DNA from 3 places in the Allobosea sp. P1_B10 genome. Region 3 is predicted to be linked to each of the others. Evidence: riboswitches for the same ligand, from Rfam matches in the RefSeq annotation. Region 3 holds a riboswitch; each other region holds the start of a gene.
The links. A riboswitch is a leader RNA that binds a small molecule or an ion and turns the genes downstream of it on or off. The one in region 3 is predicted to bind thiamine pyrophosphate.
Positions count from the first base shown of each region.

Region 1: it holds a riboswitch for thiamine pyrophosphate, as region 3 does, so the genes downstream of both, thiM (hydroxyethylthiazole kinase) here and thiB (thiamine ABC transporter substrate binding subunit) in region 3, are expected to answer to the same signal.
Region 2: it holds a riboswitch for thiamine pyrophosphate, as region 3 does, so the genes downstream of both, AC1D2L_RS18260 (LuxE/PaaK family acyltransferase) here and thiB (thiamine ABC transporter substrate binding subunit) in region 3, are expected to answer to the same signal.

Region 1 covers NZ_JBFTZP010000003.1:40,247-42,502, forward strand. Annotated here, with positions in the region: gene thiE (thiamine phosphate synthase) at 1-415, opposite strand, end outside; gene thiM (hydroxyethylthiazole kinase) at 412-1,197, opposite strand; TPP riboswitch at 1,277-1,380, opposite strand; gene AC1D2L_RS07710 (hypothetical protein) at 1,467-1,667, opposite strand; gene AC1D2L_RS07715 (hypothetical protein) at 1,734-2,021, opposite strand; gene AC1D2L_RS07720 (OmpA family protein) at 2,173-2,256, opposite strand, start outside.
Region 2 covers NZ_JBFTZP010000008.1:369,900-372,155, forward strand. Annotated here, with positions in the region: gene AC1D2L_RS18255 (aldehyde dehydrogenase family protein) at 1-771, opposite strand, end outside; TPP riboswitch at 1,026-1,156, shown strand; gene AC1D2L_RS18260 (LuxE/PaaK family acyltransferase) at 1,252-2,256, shown strand, end outside.
Region 3 covers NZ_JBFTZP010000005.1:284,097-286,352, reverse strand. Annotated here, with positions in the region: gene AC1D2L_RS14270 (IclR family transcriptional regulator) at 1-747, shown strand, start outside; TPP riboswitch at 842-948, shown strand; gene thiB (thiamine ABC transporter substrate binding subunit) at 1,024-2,037, shown strand; gene AC1D2L_RS14260 (ABC transporter permease family protein) at 2,045-2,256, shown strand, end outside.

The DNA.
Region 1 (2,256 bases), on a different contig from region 3:
TGTCCTTGTGGACCGTCGCGAAGATTCCGCCGATGCAGGCATAGTCGATCCGCGCCGAGCCGCGATAGGGCAACTCGCTGGCGTTTTTCAGCGTGGCACCGATGATCGCGCTTTCGCCGAGCAGGCGGCGCGCATCGGCAAGCTCCATGTCGTCGGCTCCGACATGGACGCCGTCCGCGCCTGAGGCCAGCGCGACGTCGATGCGGTCATTGATCAATAGCGGCACGCCTGTGCCAGCCAGCGCCGCCTTGATGGCTCGCGCCTCGCGGACCATCTCGCGGGTCGAGGCGTCCTTGGCGCGGTACTGGATCAGCGTGGCCCCGCCACGAGCCGCAGCGGCGGAGAGTTCTGCCAGCGACCGACCCCTCCCGATCTGCGGATCGACGATGCCGTAAAGCAGGATATCGACGCTCACTGTTGTTCTCCCATGCCCGCACGCAGCGTCGCTTCATCGATGGCGGCCAGCGCGTCGATCAGCTCGACGCCAAAACTGCCGGGGCCCCTGGAGCGCTGGGCTGCGATCTCGCCGGCGATACCATAAGCGATCAGCGCCGCCGCCGCCGCGCGGGCAAAATCGCTCTCGACGGCGCAGCAGGCTGCGATCAGGGCGCCGGCCGCGCAGCCGACCCCGGTCACTTTGGTCATCAGCGGGTGGCCATGCGCGACGCGATACTGGCCCGACGCGCCCTCGATCAGGTCGACCCTGCCGGTGGTGACGCAGGTCAGGTTGCGCTCGCGGGCATCGTCGAGCGCCGAGCCGAGCGCCGCCATTTCGGTGGCGTTGCCACGGACCACGACATCACGAAGCTTCAGGACCTCGCGCGAAACATGCTGGCGCAGCGGCGACAGCTCGACGAAGACGGGATCGAACACCAGCGGCTTGCCGTGATCGCGCGCCGCCTCTAGCAGCTTGGGAATAGCGAGTTCGCTCTCGGCATTGATCGTGCCGATATTGATCAGGATCGCGCCGGCGCCGCGCGCCATCGCCGCGACCTCGTCGACATGGATCGCCATGGATGGGATCGCGCCGAAGGCGAGCAGCATGTTGGCGGTGATGTTCTGGGCGACCGTATTGGTCAGGCATTGCACGCGCGGGCGCTGCGACGCGACGCGGGCGAGAATGGCGGCAGCGCCGGCGGCATCGATATGCTGTGCCGTCATCTGGCCTGGCCGGTCTGTGGTGGTGGGGACGTTCATCTGGATCTCCTCCTTGGTCCAAGGTTCAGGAGATCCGGGTTGGTTGAGCGGGTTAGTCGCTGTTAAGCGGCCACGCCAAAGGTAAGCCGCGTTCCAGTCCCTCCGCCGGTATGACCCGGATCAGGTTCGACGGGTTTGGCCCTGCGACCATCTCAGCTCTTGCGAGCACCCCTCGGAACGACGGAGAAACTAGGCGCGAAGTCGCGCGGGTGCAACCGGCGGATGCTGCAGGATCGATCGCCGGCCCGCAAGCCGGGCATGCCGCAGGCTCACGCCGAGATGTCGACGGCGCCGCCCTGGCCAGCCGGGAGCGTTGCCTTCTGCTGGGCCACGCTCTGCTCGAGCAATTCGAGCACCGCCTGGTCGCTGGCGGCCTGCTGGCGCAGCATTTCGGTCTGCAGGGCTTGCTGTGTCGCAGCTGCACGCGTCGCCATGGCGCTTTGCGCGATGGCGAGGGATGAATCGCTCATGGTCAGGCTCTCCTGCCCGGCAGGCTAGGAGGGACATCTTTCGCAATCGTAAATCGAAACGCTCGGTTAGGGCGCGATGATCGAGGGCACGCCGCGTGGCATCGGCGGGTCACGCTCGATCTGCGACGGGTTGCTGGCCTGTCGCACATTGCGTGGCCGCGCCGGCGGCGAAGGCTGGGCCGTATCGCCCAAGGCGCGTTCGCGTTCTGCGACCGTGCCGGGACTGGGAGCAAGCGGAATGCCCGGGGCGCGTTGCCGTTGCAGGCTGGTTCCCGGGTCGGCCTGGGCAATGCGGGTTTGCTCCAGCGCGACAGCGCCGCCGGCACTGAGGCCAAGCAGGAGTGAACCGATCAAGAACCTCTTATGCATGCGCATGACCTCGGCTCCTTTCACAGGGCTCCGGCGCGGTACCGGGGCGCTAGGATATCAACCGGGATATACCGCTGCGGTTCCCTGAGAGGGCAAAGCCGAAGGGAGCGGCCAAAGCGGCCGCTCCCCAAGGTTCTCAGCGGCTCTGGCCGGTGAGCAGTGGCGTGATACGCCGCAGTGTGACGCGGCGGTTTTCGCGGGCGGCGTCCTGCGTCGCCAG
Region 2 (2,256 bases), on a different contig from region 3:
ATCGTCCAGGATGATGTTGGCCGACTTGCCTCCCAGTTCCTGATGCACGCGCTTGACCGTGTCGGCCGCAGCCTTGGCGACCAGGATGCCGGCGCGGGTCGAGCCGGTGAACGAGACCATGTCGACTTCCGGATGGCGCGAGATCGCCTCGCCCACCGTCGGGCCGTCGCCATTGACGAGGTTGAAGACGCCCTTGGGCACGCCGGCCTCATGCATGATCTCGGCAAAGATGATCGCGTTGAGCGGGGCGATCTCGGAGGGCTTCAGCACCATGGTGCAGCCGGCGGCCAGCGCGGGCGCGACCTTGCACATGATCTGGTTCATCGGCCAGTTCCACGGCGTGATCATGCCGACGACGCCGATCGGCTCCTTGGCGATCAGGGTGGTGCCGCGCACCTCCTCGAACTCGAAGCCCTCGAGCGTCTGGATCATCTTGGCGAGATGGCCGGTGCCCATCGCAGCCTGCGCCTTGTGGGCGAGATCGAGCGGCGCGCCCATCTCGCGCGACAGCGTCTCGGCGATGTCGGCATAGCGCGTCTTGTAGACCTCGAGCACGCGCCGCATCAATGCCAGCCGCTCGGCCTTGGTGGTCGCTGCAAAGGCCGGGAAAGCCGCGCGGGCGGCAGCGATCGCCTTGTCGACATCGGCCTGCTCGCCGAGCGCGATGGTGGCGAAAGCCTCCTCGGTCGAGGGATCGATCACGTCCAGCGTGCGCGAGCCGGAGGGCTGGACCCATGCGCCATCGATATAGAACTGCAAATTATGCGACATGATGTGATCTCCGAAGGCCGGTTTGGCCGGAAAAAGGGCGAAGCCGCGTCACGAACCCGGGAATGCGGAGCATTCGGCATGGCGCGGCAGGGAAGCCGCCGGCAGGCCATCGCCATCGGCAGCTCGTTCCGCGTCAAGGTGTAGGCGCTATGGCGCAGGCCAGCAATCTCGTCGCGGCGTGGCGCACTGCGCTGGGCGCAGTTCCGCCAGACACCGCCATTCTTGACAGGATGGTGATGCAGCCCCCATCTTCGGCGCGTTCCCAGGGGGGCCTCGCTAGGAGGCTGAGATTCCGCCGGTTCGAGCCAAAACTCGGACAACGCGGTGACCCTCCGAACCTGATCCGGGTCATACCGGCGTAGGGATGCGGGACATCGGGCGGCTCGACGCCCCATTTCCATGCTCGCGCGCATTGGCCCAGGTCGATGGCTGCCCTCTGGCATCGTGCCGGATCGGCGGTCCCGACGAGGTGGGCAAGACGTGACGCAAGACGACATCATCGCCGCGCTGCTGGCGTTCCTGGATCGCACCGATGCGACCGACGCCGATTTCGAGCGCATGGCGCTGCAGGTTTTCGCCTACCAGTTCGCCAACAACCTGCCCTATCGCCGCTTCGCCCAGCAGCGCGGCCGCACGCCGCTCTCCGTGCGCAGTTGGCGCGATATCCCGGCCGTGCCGATCACCGCCTTCAAGGATCTGACGCTGAGCTGCTGCCCGCCCGAGGCGGCGCAGCGCGTCTTCATGACCAGCGGCACCACCCGCGACGTCAAGGGCCGCAGCTATCATCCGACGCTGGCGGTCTGGGACGCCTCGATGATCCCGACCTTCCGGGCGCGCTTCATGCGTGGTCTGCCCCGCATCCGCATGGGCATCCTGTTCCCCGACGAGCAGACGCTGCAGAACTCCTCGCTGGCGCATTACCTCGCGGTCGCGCTGCGCGAGTTCGGCACGCCCGACAGCGCCGTGATGATCGGCGAAACCGGTCTCGACATGGAGCGACTGCTGGCAGCGCTGGCGACAGCCGAGGCAAGCGGCGAGCCCTACGCGCTGCTCGGCGCCAGTTTCAGCTTCGTGCATCTGCTCGACGAATTGCAGCGCCCGGGCCGGCGCTTCGCCCTGCCGCCGGGCAGCCGCGTGCTCGACACCGGCGGCTTCAAGGGCCAGTCGCGCGAGCTGGCGGCCGATGAATTCTACGATGGCCTCTCGGCCGCGCTCGGCATCCCCCGTAGCGCCTGCATCAACATGTACGGCATGACCGAGCTCAGCACGCAGTTTTACGATGACGGCAACGAGACCTGCCCCTCGCTGAAATCGGGCCCGCACTGGATCAGGAGCCGTGTCGTCGACCCCGTCACCGGGCGCGACCTCCCCGAAGGCACGACCGGCGTGCTGGTCCATCACGACCTCGCCCATTTCAACTGCGTCTCGGCCATCCTGACCGAGGATGCCGGCATCATCGAGCCCGGCGGTTTTCGCCTGCTCGGC
Region 3 (2,256 bases):
GGGTTGCGCATTCTCTCGCTTCTGAACGAGGATCGGCAGGTCCTGCGCGTTGGGGAGGTCTGCCGCGATTTAGGCCTGCCCAAGGCCTCGGTATCGCGGCTGATGAAAGCGCTTGCCGAAGCCGGGCTGTTGGAGCGAGAGCGGCACGATCAGGGCTACGTCGTCGGAGGCAAGGCCCTTGATCTGGGCGCGCTATACCTCGCACGTCACGGGCTCCTGGACCTCGTCCGCGTCGCCATTGACGAACTCGTGCGGAAGTTCGGCTTTACCGGGCACGCCGGGATTCTATCGGGACACGAGCGCGTCCTCCTCGCAGCACAGCAGGGCACGTACCCGCTGCAGCACACGGGAGCGATAGCGGAGCGCATACCAGCGTTCGACTCGGTCATCGGGCGCGTCATTCTCGCCCGGCTCGGCGATGACCAGGCCCTTGCGCAGGTCGACGCCCGCGGCAAGCAGGGCCTTCGCGCGGCCATGAGCGACGACGAGGTCAGATCCGAGTTTGCCGCGATCAGGGCGAACCGGATCGCCCGTACATCGAGCCTGATCAAGCCGGGAATTTCTTCGATCGGAGCGGCAGTGGCAGATCCCGCCCGCAATGAGATCATGGGGTTTTGCATGTCGTTTCCGACATTAGCGGCGGATCTCGAAACGCAGGACCAGATCGCCACCGACGTCGCGCGGCACGCGCACGCGATCGGTGTTCGCATGCGCGATCCGATCTGGGCCTCGGGGCTGGGGGGCTAGGGATCCCCGGAGCGAGGACGATGTACCTGAACTGACGGTCAGACCTCGGCTCTCTGCAACACCTTGGCATATCTGGGCAGCCGCATTATCGTCGCGACGTCTCACGGGGTGCCTGCAGGGCTGAGAGGCGGACCTGAATCCGTCAACCCGTCGAACCTGATCCGGATCGTGCCGGCGTAGGGATGGAGACGGCGTTGCCCCGGGTGCATCGCGGTTTCAGCTCACGTCGGAAGCGTTCTGGATCTGATCGTCCTCGAACCGGTCAAGGCGCTGCCCATGTCGCTCCGTTCGCTCGTCCGCTGTGCGGCGCTTATCCTCGGCCTGAGCGCCGCGACCGCCATGGCACAGGCGCCGAAGCCGACGCTCACAGTCTACACCTATGCGAGCTTCGCCGGGAAATACGGACCGGGAAAGACCGTGAAGGAGCGGTTCGAGGCGGTCTGCGACTGCACGCTCAACCTCGTCAGCGTCGACGATGCCGGCACGCTGCTGGCGCGGCTGAAGCTCGAAGGCGAGACGACCAAGGCCGATGTTGTCGTCGGACTCGACAACAATCTGATGGCGGAGGCGAAGGCGACAGGGCTGTTTGCACCGCATGGCGCGGATCTCGCCGGGCTTTCGCTGCCTGTCACTTGGTCGGACGAGAGATTCGTCCCGGTGGACTGGAGCTGGTTCGCCTTCGTCTATGACAGCGCAAGGCTGAAAAACCCGCCAGCGAGCTTCAAGGCGCTGGTCGAGGATGCGGCTGGGCCGAAGATCGTGATCCAGGACCCGCGCACCTCGACGCCGGGGCTCGGACTGCTGCTCTGGATGCGGCAGGTCTATGGCGATGAGGCGAATGCAGCGTGGGCTAAGCTGAAGCCGCGCATCGTCACCGTGACCAAGGGCTGGTCGGAGGCCTATGGGCTCTTCCTCAAGGGTGAGGCCGACATGGTCCTGAGCTACACGACCTCGCCGGCCTATCATGTCGGCGCCGAGAAGAAGGACAATTTCAGGGCCGCGATCTTCCCCCAGGGGCATTATCTGCAGGTCGAGGTGGCCGGGATGGTCAGGATGACGAAGAATGCGGAGCTGGCGCGCCGCTTCCTCGCCTTCTCGCTGACGGAGCCGTTCCAATCGGCACTGCCGGAGACCAACTGGATGTACCCGGCGCGCACGCCCGCGACGGGATTGCCCGCATCCTTCCAGAACCTCGCCCGGCCCGAGCGTTCGCTGCAATTCGCGCCCGAAGAGCTGCGGGACCAGCGGCGCAGCTGGATCGACCAATGGCTCGCGGCTCTGAGCCGCTGACCGCACGGTGCGCACGCTCCCCGGGCTGATCTCGCTCGCGCTGCTGCTCAGCACGGTCGGGGCGGCGGTTACGGGGCTCCTCGCGGCCGGGGTGAGTTTTAGCCTGCCGCCTCTGGCTTATCTACGGGGCGTGCTGGGGTTCACCCTGATGCAAGCGAGCCTGTCGACGGCGCTCTCGCTCCTGCTCGGCGCAGCGGCCGCATTGGCGCTAGCGCGGCG